Regions from separate parts of the Cronobacter turicensis genome, predicted to be linked through region 2. Evidence: predicted binding sites of a transcription regulator. Region 2 holds the regulator's gene; the other holds the start of a gene.
The links. The regulator PurR, encoded in region 2, represses purine synthesis genes. The targets are predictions, from matches to a motif close to CANGCAAACGTTTGCNTG.
Positions count from the first base shown of each region.

Region 1 (9,083 bases), 1.2 Mb from region 2:
GGCGCAGACCAACACGCTGACCCAGATGGACGCCCGGCGCAGCGAGGCGATGACCAATATCGCGCTCGAAATGGAACGCAGCTACCGCCAGTACTGCGTACTGGATGACGTCACCCTGGCGAAAGTCTACGAAAGCCAGCGCCAGCGCTATTCCCGGATGCTGGAGGCGCAGGCGGGCGTGCTGCCCGATGCGAAACTCTACAAAGCCCTGCGCCAGAGTCTGGTGGATCTGGCGTCGCTGGAGTGTCATAACAGCGGCCCGAAGCCGGACGCCGCCGCGCGTCTGGAAGCGTTCGCCGATACGAATACGCGTCTGGTGCAGGCCACCCGCGCCGTCATTTACGCCCGCGGCCAGCAGCTTCAGCAAGAGATTGCCGCGCGCGGTCGGCTGTTTGGCTGGCAGGCGCTGGCGCTGTTTCTCGCAAGCCTCGCGCTGGTGCTGCTCTTTACGCGAATGATTATCGGCCCGGTCAAAGGCATCGAGCGGATGATCAACCGGCTGGGCGAGGGGAAATCGCCCGGCACCACGATAATGTTTAAAGGTCCGCGCGAACTGCGATCGGTGGGTCAGCGCATTATCTGGTTAAGCGAACGTCTCGCGTGGCTTGAATCCCAGCGCCACCAGTTTCTGCGTCATATCTCCCATGAATTAAAAACGCCGCTCGCCAGCATGCGCGAGGGCACCGAACTGCTTGCCGATCAGGTCGTCGGGCCGCTCACTGCGGAGCAGCGCGAAGTGGTGGAAATTCTCGATACCAGCAGCCGCAACCTGCAAACGCTGATAGAACAACTGCTTGATTACAATCGCAAACTGGCTGGCGGCGCGGTGGAGCTTGAAAAAGTGGATCTGGCGCCGCTGGTGGAGATGGTTATCACCTCACACAGTCTGCCGGCGCGGGCTAAAATGATGCATACCGACGTGTCGCTGGCTGACGCGCCTTGTCTGGCGGAGCCGATGCTGCTGATGAGCGTGCTGGATAATCTCTACTCCAATGCGGTGCACTACGGACGCGAATCCGGTACCATTTATCTGCGTAGCCGCCGCCTTAACAATACGGTATGTATTGAGGTGGCGAATACCGGCACGCCCATTCCTGAGGCGGAACGGCAAATGATTTTTGAGCCCTTTTATCAGGGAAGCCATCAACGTAAAGGGGCGGTGAAAGGCAGCGGCCTGGGCCTGAGCATCGCACAGGATTGCATCCGACGTATGCACGGCGAACTGCGTCTGGTGGAGGATGACACCGCCGACGTCTGTTTTCGTATCGCATTACCGCTCTTTGACCCGGAACGATTAAAAAAATGAATTCACGTCTGGTAAGCGCATGGCGCAGCCTGCGCTCGCGCGGCACACCGTTTTTCTCTCTTCGCACGCGGGCGTGTTCCGTACTGTTGCCATGCCTTCTGGCAGGCTGCGTGCAAAGCCCGGTTTCGAGCCACATCAAACAAACGCACGATCCTAAAATGCCGGAACAACAGCTGGCGGATTTTCTCTTTACCGAGTGTTCAGGCATCTGGCAGCTCTCCGGCACAAATGTCGAGAATAACCCGCTGTTCTGGCTGCGCGGCATGGACTGCGCGGAACGTCTTGCGCCTGCCGAGGCGCGCGCGCAGGCGCGTCGTTTCCCGGACGACACCTGGCAGCACGCCTTCCGGCGCGGCATTTTGCTCGCCAACGCCCGTATCACGCCTGCCGAGCGCCGCGGCTATCTCACGACGCTCAGCGCCACCGCCGGCGAGATCCCCGCGCACGTGCGCCCGCTGTATGAGGCCTGGCGCGACGGCCAGGCGGCGCAGCTCGCCCTCTCGGAAGAGCGCGGCCGCTACAGCAAGCTTCAGGAAAGCACCGACAGCGAGCTGGACGCCCTGCGCGAGCAGCAGCGCCACCTGCGCAGCCAGCTTGAGCTCACCACCCGCAAGCTGGAAAACCTGACCGATATCGAACGGCAGCTCTCCACGCGCAAAAGCGCGGGCGGCTATATTCAGGACAGCAGCCACAGCCCGGAGGACGCGGAGAAAGACAACGCCGCGCCAGCCGATAAGGGCGCTGCGCCTACGCAGGAGGAGACCAAACCATGACGCAGCATAAACCCGCGCGCCTGTTGCTGGTGGATGACGATCCGGGCCTGCTGAAACTGCTGGGCCTGCGCCTGACCAGCGAAGGGTTTACGGTCGAGACCGCCGAAAGCGGCCATGAAGGGCTGCGCATTTTAGGGCGCGAGAAAATCGATCTGGTGATTAGCGATTTGCGGATGGATGAAATGGACGGCATGCAGCTTTTCGCCGAGATCCAGAAGCTCCAGCCGGGCATGCCGGTGATCATTCTGACCGCGCACGGCTCGATCCCCGATGCGGTCGCCGCGACCCAGCAGGGCGTTTTCAGCTTTCTCACCAAGCCGGTGGATAAAGACGCGCTGTATAAAGCTATCGACGACGCGCTGGCCCATGCCGCGCCTGCGGGCGACGAGCAGTGGCGGGAGACGATTGTCACCCGCAGCCCGGCGATGCTGCGCCTCCTGGAGCAGGCGCATATGGTGGCGCAGTCGGACGTCAGCGTGCTGATTAACGGCCAGAGCGGCACCGGGAAAGAGATTCTGGCGCAGGCTATCCATAACGCCAGCCCGCGCGCTAAAAACGCATTTATCGCTATTAACTGCGGCGCGTTGCCGGAGCAATTGCTGGAGTCCGAGCTGTTCGGCCACGCGCGCGGCGCGTTTACCGGCGCGGTCAGCAGTCGTGAAGGGCTGTTTCAGGCGGCGGAAGGCGGCACGCTGTTTCTGGATGAGATTGGCGATATGCCGGTGCCGTTGCAGGTCAAACTGCTGCGCGTATTGCAGGAGCGCAAAGTGCGCCCGCTCGGCAGTAACCGCGATATTGATATCAACGTGCGGATTATCTCCGCTACCCACCGCGATCTGCCGAAGGCGATGGCGCGCGGCGAGTTTCGTGAAGATCTCTTTTATCGCCTGAACGTAGTGAACTTAAAGATCCCGGCATTGCAGGAGCGGGCGGAAGATATCCCGCTGCTCGCCAACCATCTGCTGCGTCAGGCGGCAGACCGGCATAAGCCGTTCGTGCGCAGCTTCTCTACCGATGCGATGAAGCGTTTGATGGCGGCGAGCTGGCCGGGCAACGTGCGCCAGCTGGTGAACGTGATTGAGCAGTGCGTGGCGCTAACCTCCGCGCCCGTCATTAGCGAAGCGCTGGTGGAGCAGGCGCTGGAGGGCGAAAACACGGTGCTGCCGACGTTTGTCGAGGCGCGCAATCAGTTTGAGCTCAACTACCTGCGCAAGCTGCTGCAAATCACCAAAGGCAACGTGACGCACGCCGCGCGGATGGCCGGGCGCAACCGCACGGAATTCTATAAATTACTGGCCCGCCATGAGCTTGAGGCGAATGATTTTAAAGAGTAGTTTTTGATGCCCAAACCGCCGCAAGGTATGGTAATTTGAGCAACCGATTACGCGAATTGAATCGCCGTGCAGGCGCTGGCAGGAATTAAGGATCCACCATGAAAAAGATTGATGCGATTATTAAACCCTTCAAACTCGATGACGTACGTGAAGCGCTGGCGGAAGTCGGGATCACCGGGATGACGGTGACCGAAGTGAAAGGGTTTGGTCGTCAGAAAGGGCATACCGAGCTCTATCGCGGCGCAGAGTATATGGTGGATTTCCTGCCGAAGGTGAAAATCGAGATCGTGGTGACCGACGATATCGTCGATACCTGCGTGGATACGATTATCCGTACCGCCCAGACCGGTAAAATCGGCGACGGCAAGATTTTCGTTTTCGACGTCGCGCGCGTGGTGCGTATCCGTACCGGCGAGGAAGACGACGCCGCGATTTAAGCGTGCGCGGCAAACAAAAAAAGCAGGTCCGTGGACCTGCTTTTTTTATGTCCGGCGTTCATGGGGCGCGCAAGTAAATGGTGGGTGCGCTGCGCTTACCCACCCTACAGGATGTTGGCGAAGGTAGTGGGTGCGCTTCGCACTCGCCGAACCGCGCACAAAACGCCGAACCCTTACAACACCTTATGCGGGCCGAAACACTCGTAATGAATGTTCTCTTTATTCACGCCCAGGCTCACTAACTGCTCCGCGGCGAACTGCATAAATTTCACCGGGCCGCAGACATAAAACTGCATGCCGGGCGTGGTCACGTGCGCCTCATGATCGCGAAGCGCCATCAACCCTTCGCTGTTGTAACGGCCCGCGCTGCGATCGGCGTCGCTCGGCACGCGATACCAGACGTGGCGGGTAAAGCGGGGCAGTTTCGCGCCAAGCTGCGCCACTTCATCGGTAAACGCATGCACGTCGCCGCTTTCCGCCGCGTGATACCAGTTCACCTGCGCCGGATGCTGCGCGCTTGCCAGCGTATCGAGCATCGCCAGCATCGGCGTCTGACCCACGCCCGCGGAGATAAGCGTCACCGGCGTCTGCGGCTCGACATCCATAAAGAAATCACCCGCCGGGGCGGCCAGATGAATCACATCGCCCGGCTGCGCATGCTGGTGCAGCCAGTTCGACACCTGGCCTTCGCCTTCGCGTTTCACCGCGATGCGATAGCTTTTGCCATTCGGCTTGCGGGTAAGCGAATACTGGCGAATCTCCTGATGCGCGAACTCCTGCGGCTTGATCCAGACGGCGGTGTACTGGCCGGGCAGGTAATCAGCGACCGGGCCGCCATCCACCGGCTCCAGCTCAAAGCTTGTGACAATCGCGCTCTGCGGCGTTTTACTCACGATGCGAAATTCGCGTGTGCCTTCCCAGCCGCCGGTTTTCCGGGCGTTGCTCTGGTAAATCTCGGCTTCGCGAGTGATAAACACGCCCGCTAACACGCCGTAGGCTTTACCCCAGGCATCCAGCACCTCCTGGCCTGGGCTGAACATCTCGTCGAGCGTCGCCAGCAGGTGCTCGCCCACGATGTTGTACTGCGCCGGTTTGATATTAAAACTGGTATGTTTTTGCGCGATTTTCTCCACCGCAGGCAGCAGAGCCGCGAGATTTTCAATGTTGGCGGCGTAGGCGCAAATAGCGTTGAACAGCGCTTCACGCTGATCGCCATTGCGCTGGTTGCTCATGTTGAAAATCTCTTTCAGCTCCGGGTTATGCGTAAACATCCGGTCATAAAAGTGAGCGGTGAGTTTCGGGCCAGTCTGCGCCAGCAGCGGGATGGTGGATTTCACGACGGCGATGGTTTGACTATCCAGCATGATTGCTTCCTTCCGGTTTTTATAAAATGTATTTTAAATGCATCTTATAAAAAATACCTGCACGTTGTAAATGGTTTTATCAGGCTTATGAATGATGCGCATCACAGATGAAAAAAAGGCCGGTTCAACGTGAAAATAAGTCGCGTAAACCGTGCGTTTGCTTAATCGTTCAAACCCTTGCGCCACGCCATGCCAATCGTTTGCGTAAAAACCTCTGTCAAGACCTATCTTCATCCTGCCAATCGGTTTACACTGTTGGCCGTCGCCCCAAAAGGGCCCCTAATTGCAGTACATTTTATTGTCAGCTGAGTCAGGAGATGCGGATGTTAAAGCGTGAAATGAACATTGCCGATTATGATGCCGAACTGTGGCAGGCTATGGAGCAGGAAAAAGTACGTCAGGAAGAGCACATCGAACTGATCGCCTCCGAAAACTACACCAGCCCGCGCGTGATGCAGGCGCAGGGCTCTCAGCTGACCAACAAATATGCCGAAGGTTACCCGGGCAAACGCTACTACGGCGGCTGTGAATACGTCGATATCGTTGAGCAACTGGCGATCGATCGCGCTAAGGAACTGTTCGGAGCCGACTACGCTAACGTGCAGCCGCACTCCGGCTCGCAGGCCAACTTCGCGGTCTACACCGCGCTGCTGCAACCGGGCGATACCGTGCTGGGTATGAACCTGGCGCAGGGCGGTCACCTGACGCACGGCTCCCCGGTCAACTTCTCCGGTAAGCTCTACAACATCATCCCTTACGGTATCGATGAGTCAGGCAAAATCGATTACGAAGACATGGCGAAGCAGGCGCAGACGCACAAACCGAAAATGATCATCGGTGGTTTCTCCGCTTACTCCGGCATCGTTGACTGGGCAAAAATGCGCGAAATCGCTGACAGCATCGGCGCGTACCTGTTCGTCGACATGGCGCACGTGGCGGGCCTGATTGCCGCTGGCGTCTATCCGAACCCGGTTCCGCACGCGCATGTGGTGACCACCACGACGCACAAAACGCTGGCAGGCCCGCGCGGCGGTCTCATCCTCGCCAAAGGCGGCAGCGAAGAGCTGTACAAAAAACTGAACTCTGCCGTGTTCCCGAGCGCGCAGGGCGGCCCGCTGATGCACGTTATCGCGGCGAAAGCGGTCGCGCTGAAAGAAGCGATGGAGCCAGAGTTCAAAACCTACCAGCAGCAGGTGGCCAAAAACGCGAAAGCGATGGTGGAAGTGTTCCTGGAACGCGGTTACAAAGTCGTTTCCGGCGGTACGGAAAACCACCTGTTCCTGCTGGATCTGGTGGATAAAAACCTGACCGGTAAAGATGCTGACGCTGCCCTGGGCCGCGCCAACATCACTGTGAACAAAAACAGCGTGCCGAACGATCCGAAGAGCCCGTTCGTGACCTCCGGTATCCGTATCGGTTCTCCGTCTGTGACTCGCCGCGGCTTTAAAGAAGCGGAAGTGAAAGAGCTGGCAGGCTGGATGTGCGACATCCTGGACAACATCCATGATGAAGCGGTTATTGAGCGCGTCAAAGGTAAAGTGCTGGATATCTGCGCACGCTTCCCGGTTTACGCGTAAGCGTTCACACACCGATGAAGGCCGCCTCGCGCGGCCTTTTTTTATGGGGCGACGGCATACAGGAGACCGCCATGCGTATTCAGGAATTCGCCACGCTGACTGGCCTTGGCGTTCATACGCTGCGCTATTACGAAAAGCTGGGGCTGCTGGTGCCGGCCCGTAACGCCAGCGGACATCGCGACTATCATCGCTCGGATCTCGACTGGGCGGCATTTATTAAACGCCTGAAAGCGACCGATATGCCGCTTGAGGAGATCCAGCGCTACGCCATGCTGCGCGCGCAAGGAGAGATGACGGCGGGCGCGCGTCGTGAACTGCTGGCGCAGCACGCCCAGCGGCTCGAAGCGCGGCTGGCGGAGCAGGCTGAGCATCTGGCGCGCCTTAAAGACAAAATGGCGTACTACGACGAGACGCTGTTAAAAAACAGCGCTTGACCTGGAGTTAACTCGAAGCCTTACCGTTATCCGAACCACACAAAAGGAGAACGGTATGACCTCATCACGTTATGACACGGGCCTTGCGCGACTGTCCGAAATCGACGGCGCAGCAGGTGAAAATGTTATCAAAGCGCTGGCCGATATCGCGCCGGATCTGGGGCGCTACGTCATTGAATTCGGCTTCGGCGATGTCTACAGCAGGCCGGGACTGTCGCTGAAAAGCCGGGAGCTGGCGACGGTCGCGGCGCTTACCGCGCTTGGGCACGCGCAGCCGCAACTGGCGGTGCATCTGCATGCCGCGCTGAACGTGGGCTGCACGCGCGAAGAGATCATCGAAGTCATTATTCAGATGGCGCTTTACGCCGGTTTTCCGGCGGCGCTCAATGCGATGTTTACCGCCAAAAAGGTTTTTGTCGAGGCGGGCGTCTGACAGGAGAGGCCGCTGCGGCGGCCTTATTACGCAGTAAAAGCGAATTGTTATGGGCGTGTTATGCGCCGCTTGCAACCCCTGCGCTTTCCCGCCAGACTAACGCCTGCCGAAACGGGAGGGACTCATGGTGTTGCAATCCACGCGCTGGCTGGCGCTCAGCTATTTCACCTATTTTTTCAGCTACGGTATTTTTTTGCCGTTCTGGAGCGTCTGGCTGGCAGGCGTCGGCGTCGCGCCGGAAACGATCGGCCTGCTGCTCGGCTCCGGCCTGATTGCACGCTTTCTTGGCAGCCTCCTGCTGGCGCCCCGCGTCAAAGATCCTTCCCGTTTAGTGTTTGCGTTGCGCCTGCTTGCCGTGCTGACGCTCGTTTTCGCGCTCGGCTTCTGGTTCGGGCATCAGACCGCCTGGCTGTTTGTCGTACTGGTGGGCTTTAACCTCTTTTTCTCGCCGCTGGTGCCGCTGACCGACGCGCTCGCCGCCACCTGGCAGCGCCAGATAACGATGGACTACGGACGCGTGCGCCTGTGGGGCTCGCTGGCGTTTGTGATTGGCTCGGCGCTGACCGGCAAGCTGGTCAGTGTTTATGACTACCGCGCCATTCTGGCGCTGCTGTCGCTCGGCGTCGCGTCAATGCTTATCGGTATGTTGTTGAAACCCTCCATCATGCCGCAGGGCGAGGCGCGTCATAACGAGGCGGCGGGCTGGCCGGTGTGGCGCAGGCTGATTGCTGAAAACTGGCGTTTTCTCGCCTGCGTGAGTCTGCTCCAGGGCGCGCACGCCGCCTATTACGGCTTCAGCGCTATTTACTGGCAGAGCAAGGGCTATTCCGCCTCGGTGGTGGGCTATCTGTGGTCGCTCGGCGTGGTGGCGGAAATCGTTATCTTCGCGCTTAGTAAACGGCTGTTCAGCCGGTTTAGCGCGCGCGATCTGCTGCTGCTCTCCGGCGTGCTGGGAATTATCCGTTGGGGGCTGATGGGCTGGACGACGGCGCTGCCGTGGCTCATTGTGGCGCAGATCCTCCACTGCGGCAGCTTCTCTATCTGCCACCTGGCGGCGATGCGCTATATCGCCGCGCGCGAAGGCTCGGAAGTTATCCGGCTACAGTCGGTCTACTCCGCCGTCGCGATGGGCGGCGGGATTGCGGTGATGACCGTTTTCGCCGGATTCCTCTACCAGCACCTCGCCGGCGGCGTCTTCTGGGTGATGGCGCTGGTCGCGCTGCCCGCGCTTTTTCTGCGCCCCCGCGTGGCGGCGCGCGCTTAAGCTTCCAGAATTTCGCGTATCCGCTGCTGCTGCTGTTCACCCAGCGGCAGCGTGGCGTGGATAAGCGGCGGCGAGAAGAGCGGCAGCGAGGTGGTGTATGGCGTCACAATCAGCGCCACCTCTTTCGGCGCGCCTTCCTGCTGGAAGGTGTGCAGCGTCAG
Region 1 is NZ_CP165997.1:1,081,784-1,090,866, forward strand. Features, by position in the region: gene AB8W27_RS05240 (HAMP domain-containing sensor histidine kinase) at 1-1,306, shown strand, start outside; gene qseG (two-component system QseEF-associated lipoprotein QseG) at 1,303-2,079, shown strand; gene glrR (two-component system response regulator GlrR) at 2,076-3,413, shown strand; gene glnB (nitrogen regulatory protein P-II) at 3,512-3,850, shown strand; gene hmpA (NO-inducible flavohemoprotein) at 4,024-5,214, opposite strand; gene glyA (serine hydroxymethyltransferase) at 5,538-6,791, shown strand; gene AB8W27_RS05270 (MerR family transcriptional regulator) at 6,863-7,225, shown strand; gene AB8W27_RS05275 (carboxymuconolactone decarboxylase family protein) at 7,281-7,658, shown strand; gene AB8W27_RS05280 (3-phenylpropionate MFS transporter) at 7,783-8,922, shown strand; gene csiE (stationary phase inducible protein CsiE) at 8,919-9,083, opposite strand, start outside.
Region 1: a site for PurR is predicted at 5,404-5,421, ahead of glyA (serine hydroxymethyltransferase). Genes of this name have one in related genera too.

Region 2 (9,083 bases):
GAGAGGGACTGCGCAATGGCGTTTGGCTGATAGTTCAGCATCTCGGCGGCGCGCAGCACCGCAAGACGGCTCTCTTCCTTCACGCCGCGATTGCCGCTCAGCACGCGGGAAACGGTGGCTTTTGAGACGCGCGCCAGGCGCGCGACATCATTAATGGTGGACATCGTATTTTCCTGCAAAGCGTGGCGGCGCCGGGGCCGCCACTCGGTTACTCATCAAACCCGTTCTTTGCCGCCACCTGGCGGTACCATTCACCGCTCTTTTTAATCGTGCGTTTCTGGCTTTCCAGATCGAGTGACACAAAGCCGTAACGGTTCTTGTAGGCGTTGCACCAGGACCAGTTATCGATAAAGGTCCACATGTGGTAGCCCAGACAGCGGCTGCCTTCGCTCATGCCCTTGTGCAGCCATTTCAGGTGATCGCGCACAAACTCGATGCGGTAATCATCCTGAATCTGTCCGTCGCGCTCGAAGCGCTGTTCGTTCTCAACGCCCATGCCGTTTTCAGAGATATAACAGCGCGGGTTGCCATACTCTACACGCAGGCGGGTGAGGATGTCGTAGACGCCTTTCTCATAAATCTCCCAGCCGCGATACGGGTTCATTTTGCGGCCCGGCATTTCATAAGCGCTGAAGAACCACTCCGGCATAAACGGGCTGTCCGGGTTGACTTGAGAATCACGGCACTGAATGCGACGCGGCTGATAGTAATTGATGCCGAGCAAATCCACCACACCTGCCGCCAGCAGCTCTTTGTCGCCAGGCTGGCAGACGGGCAACTGATCGTACTGCGCCAGTAACGCCACTAACTCTTCCGGGTAACTGCCGTGCAGCGCCGGATCGAGGAAGCTGCGATTAAACATCAGATCGGCGATATGCGCCGCTTTCACGTCCGCCGGGTTTTGCGAACGCGGGTAAGAGGGCGTGAGGTTCAGGATAATGCCGATTTCGCCGCCGTCGTTACGCTCGTGGTAGGCCTTCACCGCGCGGGCGTGGGCCAGCATCGTGTGGAAGGCGACCGTCGCCGCGCGCCGGAAATCGACCACGTTCGGGTAGTGGAAGTCATACAGGTAACCGCCTTCCACTGGCACAATCGGCTCGTTGAAGGTAAACCAGTGCGTGACACGGTCGCCAAACAGCTCAAAGCAGGTGCGGGCGTAAGCCTCGAAGGCGTCGATAACCTTGCGGTTCTCAAAGCCGCCCTGTTCCTGAAGCGACAGCGGCATATCGAAATGGAACAGGTTGATAAATGGCGTAATGCCCTGGCGCAGCAGTTCATCAATCACCTGGTTATAGAAGGCGACCGCCTCCTGATTCACCGCGCCGGTTCCGTCCGGGATAAGGCGCGCCCAGGAAATGGACGTGCGGAAGGTATTGTGGTTAAGCGCCTTCAGCAGCGCGATGTCTTCTTTCCAGTGCTGATAAAACGTGGAGGTTTGCGCAGGGCCAACGCCGTGGTGAAAACGCTCCGGCTGCAGGCGGAACCAGTGGTCCCAGGTGGTGGGCGTTTTGCCGTGGCTCAGGCTTTCACCTTCGGTCTGCGGCGCCGAGCTGGCGCTGCCCCACCAGAATCCTTCGGGAAATGAGTAGTGCATATCCATCCTCATAGCTCAGTCAGGCGCCTGCCGGAAAGGCAGGCGCAGTAAAATCAGGCATTGTTAGTGACAGTGTCACCATTAGCGGTATCCTGTGCCGCCTCCTGTTTTTGGAGTGTGCGCTCGTAGGCTTTCACAAACGGGTAGTACATCAGCGCCGACATCACCATGCAGATAAGACACATGACGACCGGGCTGAAGGCCCAGTTAGCGGCCCATGATGCCCCGATGGGCGCGGGCGTAGTCCACGGCGTCAGCGAGACTACCTGCGCCAGCCAGCCAAGTTTGGTCGCAGTCCAGGCAAGAACGGCGTTCACCATCGGCACCAGAATAAACGGCAGGAAAAAGACAGGGTTCATAATAACCGGTGCGCCGAACAGAATCGGTTCGTTGATGTTAAACATGCTCGGCACGACGCCCATTTTACCGATGGTGCGCAGGTGCACCGCGCGGCTGCGCAGCAGCAGGAACGCCAGCGGGAGAGTCGAACCCACGCCGCCAATCAGCAGGTAGTGATCCCAGAACCCTTGCAGGTAAATATGCGGCAGCGCCTGGCCGGCCGCCAGCGCAGCCTGGTTGGCGGAGAGGTTCGCCATCCAGAACGGGTTCATGATGCCGGTGACAATCAGCGCGCCATGAATGCCCGCAAACCACAGGATCTGGCAGATTAAAACGGAGATCAGAATCGCTGGCAGGGAGTCGGACGCGGCCACCAGCGGAGAGAGCAGATGCATAATCGCTTCCGGCAGGATCATGCCGGTAGTGGATTCAATCAGCAGGTTGAGCGGATGGAGCGTAAAGACAATCACCACCACCGGGATCAGAATTTCAAACGAGCGCGCGACGCCGGTCGGCACCTCTTTCGGCAGGCGGATAGTAATATTGTGGCGCTTCAGGAAAGCGTACATTTCGCTCGCGTAAATCGCCGTGATAAGCGCGGTGAAAATGCCCTGGCCTGAGAAATATTGCGTGGAGATCTGCCCGTCTTTATAAGGCGCCGCCACCAGCAGAAACGCCATAAACGCCAGCAGGCCGGTCATGATCGGATCAAGCTGGTAGTGCTTGCCGAGGCTTGCGCCAATGCCAACCGAGATAAAAAACGTCATCACGCCCATGCTGAGGTTAAACGGCAGCATCAGTTGGTCGCGGTATTTCAGCGAAATATCCAGCCACGCGCGGCAGAAGCCGATTTGCGTATCCGGCGAGAAGGGCGGAAAGATAAAAACCAGCAGGAACGAACCGATGATCATAAACGGCAGGGCGGCGAGAAAACCGTCCCTGATCGCGACCACGTGACGCTGCGAACCCATCGCGCCCGCCAGCGGCGTGATTTTGTTTTCAATAACATGGACCATACTCTGGTACAGACTCATGAGGCGTTTCCTTTATCAGGCAGGGGGGAATAGCGCTCAGTTTGAAACAAAATGGAAACCGGTTTCCATGTGTCTGTGGCCTGATTGTTGCCGCGATCACTTTTATGAAAGGAAACGTCGTGAAAGCGTGAGTAGTATCACAAAGCGGGGAAGAGTGAGTGGCAAAAAGCCCCCGGCATGCGCCGGGGTGAATGCTTAACGGGCGACGCGCAGGCCGTTTTCCACGCCGCGGCTAAAGACCACTTGCCACAGCTGGATATCCCGCGCGCGAAAGGCGCCCGCGCAGGCGTTGAGATAATAGGTAAACATGCGTTTAAACCGCTCAGAGTAGTTATCGGCTATCTCCGGCCATGCGTCGAGGAAACGCGCATACCAGGCCATCAGCGTTTTATCGTAGTCCGCGCCAAAGTTATGCCAGTCTTCCATCACGAAGTGCGGCTCGCTGGCGGCCGCAATCTGGCGCGCCGACGGCAGGCAGCCGTTCGGGAAGATATACTTGTCGATCCACGGGTCAACGTTGTTATCGGTTTTCCGCGAGCCGATGGTATGCAGCAGGAAGAGACCGTCAGGCTTGAGGTTACGGTCGGCGACGTCAAAATAGGTGGCGTAGTTTTTCGGGCCGACATGCTCAAACATACCGACCGACACGATGCGGTCGAACTGGGAATCGAGATCGCGATAATCCTGCAACAGAATGGTGACGTCCAGCCCTTCGCAACGCGCCTGGGCCATTTTCTGCTGCTCCGCGGAAATGGTCACGCCGGTGACCGACACGCCATAGTGCCGCGCCGCGAACGCCGCCAGACCGCCCCAGCCACAGCCGATATCCAGCAGCGTCATGCCAGGCTTAAGCGCCAGTTTATCGCAGATAAGCTTCAGCTTCGCCTGCTGGGCGTCCTCAAGGTTATCGGCCTCTTTCCAGTAGCCGCAGGAGTACTGCATATACGGGTCGAGCATCCGACTGAAGAGATCGTTGCCAAGATCGTAATGCTCTTTGCCGACAATCCAGGCGCGTTTTTTGGATTGCAAATTAAACAGACGCGCGCTGAGAATGCGCAGCGTATCTTTCAGATGGTGCGGCAGCTGATCTTCCAGCCCCGCGCGCAGCACTTTGGTGAAGAAGAGATCGAGACGCTCGCACTCCCACCAGCCGTCCATATAGCTTTCGCCAAGACCGAGAGAACCTTCCTGCAAAACTCGCTTAAAAAAGTCAGGGTTTTTCACCTGAATGTCGGAAGGGGCTGCGCCGTTAACGGCGATCCCGGCCCGGCTGAGCAGTTCAGTTGCGATGCGATACCAGTGATTGTCCGGTATGCTGACTTCTTCTATACACGATGAACTCATAGCTTCTCCATCACTGATGTGATCAGAACCTTCAAACAGCGTAGTCGCAATTTTCGGTATGTGAGAAATATCACGGAAAGGTCCGCGAGCCTGATATCCGACGTAGAACAGAGGAAGGGAGATGACCCTTGCCAGAAATGTCATTCCAAATAAAAACGGGAGCCAGCGGCTCCCGTTACTACATAATATTTATGCTAATTATCGTAGAGCCGCGAACCAGTATAGGCCTCGCTTTACGATGATTCAACCGTTGACCGTTAGCAAGCTAATCACAAAATTTCATATTATCACGCGACTGATGACTGCGTGACCCGATGACGCCCGCGCAGCAGGAACCCAAGCCCCGCCAGTAGTACGGTTGCCAGCATGACGCTGGTGGTCGAAAGCAGCGGCGTGGCGACCAGCCATGACACCACCAGACTTGCCACAAAACAGAGCCCAAGCTGGAGCGTATTTTGCAGCGCGGCGGCGCGTCCGGTGGCCTGCGGGAACGGCAACAGCGCAGCGGCGACCACAATCGGGTAGATGGCGCCGTTCGCCATGGCCATCAGGCAGAAGGGGATGAGCAGGGTGGTGAGCGTAACCGCCTCGCTTAATCCCACAAGCCAGGTGGCGAGTACGCTCAACGCAAAGCCTGCCAGCAGCCACGGCAGCAGCGTCTCACCCTGCCATTTTTGCAGCGCGCTGCGACAGCCGTAACCGCCTATCAGAAATGCGATGGTTTGCGGCACATAGCTCAGGCCAATCACCGCCGGGCTGTAGCCCATCTCATGCAGGATAAACGGCGAGCCGGTGAGCCAGGCGAAAAAGCTGGCGGAGCAGGCGGCGTAAATCAGCACATTGCCGCTGTAGACGCGCGAGCGCAGCAGCATCATAAAGCTCAGCGGTTCGCCGCCTTTATTGCCCTGCGGCGCGCCCGAAGGCAGACGCAGCGCCGGAATAATCAGCAATACCGTGATGGCAAACAGCACCACGAAAATCGCCTGCCAGGAAAAGTGGTTCAGGATCCAGCTGCCCAGCAGCGGCGCCAGCGCCGGAGAAAGGCCGACCAGCGGCATGATGGTCGCGAAAATGCGGCGCGCCTGCTGCGCCGGGTAGCGGTCGGTCACCAGCGCCTGCCAGCTCACCGCGGCGGAGCAGACCCCCACGGCCTGAATAAAGCGCAGCGCCAGCAGCGCGCCTGCGCTCTCTACCCAGACGGTGCCAAGGCAGGCGAGGGCGAAAATCCCCAGCCCCGCCAGCAGTACCGGACGGCGGCCAAAACGGTCAGAGAGGGGGCCCCAGACCAGCTGCGCCAGCGCGAATCCCGCCAGAAACAGGCTCAGCGAGGCGCTGATGGCCGATGGCGCCGTGTGTAAGTCCGCCTCGATAACGGCGAACGCGGGCAGGTACATATCGGTCGCCAGAAAGCCGAGCACGCTCAGCCCGGCCAGCCAGCAAAGAAATCCTTTATCAGGTCGCATCACAATGACTCACTTCTTAATACGCGAAAGAGCCCGGAGTGTACGGAGTGCAAACCGGCTTGTGAAACGCTAATATTTGCCGTTTCCATTCAAAAATTTTGCAGGCAGAAAATGTGGTCTGAATATTCTCTGGAAGTCGTCGACGCCGTCGCGCGCACTGGCAGCTTCACCGCGGCGGCGGCGGAACTGCACCGCGTGCCTTCTGCCGTGAGCTATACGGTGCGTCAGCTTGAGGAATGGCTCGCGGTGTCGCTCTTTGAGCGACGCCATCGCGATGTGGTGCTGACGCCTGCGGGCGCCTGGTTTTTACGCGAGGGGCGTTCTGTTATCAAAAAAATGATGATCACCCGTCAGCAGTGCCAGCAGATAGCCAACGGCTGGCGCGGGCAGCTTTCCATCGCGGTGGACAATATCGTGCGGCCTGAGCGCACCCGCCAGCTGGTGCTCGATTTCTACCGGCACTTTTCCGATGTCGAGTTGCAGGTGTCGCAGGAGGTGTTTAACGGCGTCTGGGATGCGCTGGCGGATGGGCGCGTGGAACTTGCCATCGGCGCCACGCAGGCGATCCCGGTGGGCGGGCGGTTCGCGTTCCGCGATATGGGCATGCTGAGCTGGCGCTGCGTGGTGGCGCATCATCATCCGCTGGCGCAGCATGAAGGCGCGCTAAGCGATGACAGGCTGCGTGATTACCCGTCGCTGGTGCTGGAAGATACCTCGCGATCGCTGCCCAAACGCATCACCTGGCTGCTGGATAACCAGCGACGCGTGGTGGTGCCGGACTGGCACTGCGCCGCTGATGCGCTTAGCGAAGGGCTCTGTATCGGCATGGTGCCGACGCATTTCGCCAAGCCATGGCTGGATCGCGAAGAGTGGCGCGCGCTGACGCTGGAAAACCCGTTCCCGGACGCCGCCTGCTGCCTGACGTGGCGACAAAGCGACGCCTCGCCCGCGCTGCGCTGGCTGCTTGATTATCTGGGGGACAGTGAAACGCTGAACAAGGAGTGGCTGCGGGAGCCGCAGTGATACGGCTCCCGGAAGGGATTAACGACGATAGTCGCGGAACGGGCCGTCCGCCACCGAGCGGCGTTCGATAAGGCGCGGGTGCACCTCGATGGTCTGCGACTCTTCGCGTTTGTTAACGATGCGATCGAGCAGCATATTGAACGCGGTCTGGCCCAGCGTCTCTTTCGGCTGATGGATTGTCGTCAGCGCCGGGCTGAAGAAGCGGGCGTTGCGTACGTTATCGTAGCCGATAATCGAAATATCCTGCGGCACGCGCAGGCCCATCTCATCGGCCGCGCAGATAGCGCCCATCGCCATGATATCGCCGCCGCAGAAGACGGCGGTAGGGCGCTGCGGCTGCGAGAGGATCTGCTGCATCGCGCGATAACCGGATTCCGGTTCGAAATCGCCCTGCACGATCCAGTTCTCCGGCACCTTGATGGCCGCTTCTTCCAGCGCTTTCATGAAGCCGGAAAAACGCCCGACGCCGGTGTTGCGCTCAAGCTGCCCCGGGATCACGCCGATATCGCGATGGCCGCGCTCGATAAGATAACGCCCCGCGAGATAACCGCCCTGGAACGCGTTATCGATAACCGAGTCGGTGAAATCCGCTTTAGCTTCGCCCCAGTCCATCACCACCATCGGGATATGACGGTACTCTTCGAGCGTGGACAGCAGCGGCTCCGGGTATTCCGAACACATCACCAGCAGGCCGTCGACGCGCTTTTGCGCCATCATCGACAGATACGCGCGCTGTTTTTCCAGATTGTTATGCGCATTACCGAGGATCAGCGTATAGCCTTTTGCAAAGCAGCTGTTTTCTACAGCTTCGATGATTTCTGCAAAGTAGGGCGCTTCGCTACTGGTCGCCAGCAGCCCGATAGATTTGGTGTGGTTCACCTTCAGGCTGCGCGCCACGGCGCTTGGCGAATAATGTAATTCTTTGATAGCCGCCCATACCGCGTTGCGCGTCTCTTCCGCCACAAAACGGGTTTTGTTAATTACATGTGAGACTGTTGTTGTGGAAACGTTGGCTCGCTTCGCGACGTCTTTAATTGTTGCCATTAATAATCACTCCAGACCCCTGGCTGAGCCCTGCAAAATCACGGGTTAATCGTTTGCCTGTACACACCCCTGTTTGCCACGAGGGGACGTGCGGCATGCCGGGAAACGCGACATTTATCGTGAGGAGGGGTCGATGGCCGGTACCGAATAAAGTAGCGACGAATTTTGGCTTATCTTTATCGAAAGGGGAAGAGGGAAAACGCATATCTGGTTAAATGTCGCAGGATTTTTCGGCCCGTTTATGCAAAAATGCGCACTACCTGATTTTTATGGGGTCTTTAAGGAGAATACCATGAGTACCGATCTGAAATTTTCGCTGGTCACTACCCTTGTTGTGCTGGGTCTTATTGTGGCGGGCGCTTTTACCGCCATCCTGCATTAAGCGCCAGGCGGGAGTGCGCCTGCGTTCTCCCGCTTTCTTATACCATTCCTGCGCTTAAACGCCTTTCGCTCGCCGTTCCCTTTCTTTTTCACGCTATTTCCTTATGATTCGCTAATAACAATTTTTGCGTGTTCTTTAACACTCGCGCAATAATATTTTGCTGTTTTTGTCACTTATCTTTTCCGACTGAAAGTGCCATCCTTTCTGCATCCTGCTGTAACGTCGGGCATTCCCCGGCGCTGTTGTACAATTTCTGGAGCAATGAATGAAAGTCAATTTCCCGTTACTGGCACTGGCGATTGGTGCTTTTGGCATTGGCACGACCGAGTTTTCCCCGATGGGGCTGTTGCCGGTAATAGCGAACGGCGTCAACGTCTCGATTCCGGCCGCCGGTATGCTGATAAGCGCTTACGCGGTTGGCGTGATGGTGGGGGCGCCGTTGATGACGCTCCTGTTGTCGCACCGCGCACGACGCAGCGCGCTGATTTTCCTGATGGCGATTTTTACGCTCGGCAACGTGCTCTCGGCGCTGGCGCCGGATTACATGACGCTGATGGCCTCGCGTATTCTCACCAGCCTTAACCACGGCGCGTTTTTCGGGCTCGGCTCGGTCGTGGCGGCAAGCGTGGTGCCGAAGCATAAACAGGCGAGCGCCGTCGCGACGATGTTTATGGGGCTGACCATCGCCAATATCGGCGGGGTGCCGGCGGCGACCTGGCTTGGCGAAACTATTGGCTGGCGGATGTCGTTCCTGGCGACCGCGGGCCTTGGGCTGGTGGCGATGGCGAGCCTCTGGCTCTCCCTGCCGAAAGGCGGCGGCGGCGAGCGTCCGGATGTGAAAAGCGAACTCGCGGTGCTGA
Region 2 is NZ_CP165997.1:2,289,832-2,298,914, reverse strand. Features, by position in the region: gene AB8W27_RS10990 (LacI family DNA-binding transcriptional regulator) at 1-164, opposite strand, end outside; gene AB8W27_RS10985 (glycoside hydrolase family 1 protein) at 209-1,594, opposite strand; gene AB8W27_RS10980 (PTS sugar transporter subunit IIC) at 1,648-2,967, opposite strand; gene cfa (cyclopropane fatty acyl phospholipid synthase) at 3,163-4,311, opposite strand; gene punC (purine nucleoside transporter PunC) at 4,599-5,774, opposite strand; gene punR (DNA-binding transcriptional activator PunR) at 5,886-6,797, shown strand; gene purR (HTH-type transcriptional repressor PurR) at 6,816-7,841, opposite strand; gene AB8W27_RS10955 (YnhF family membrane protein) at 8,134-8,223, shown strand; gene AB8W27_RS10950 (MFS transporter) at 8,489-9,083, shown strand, end outside.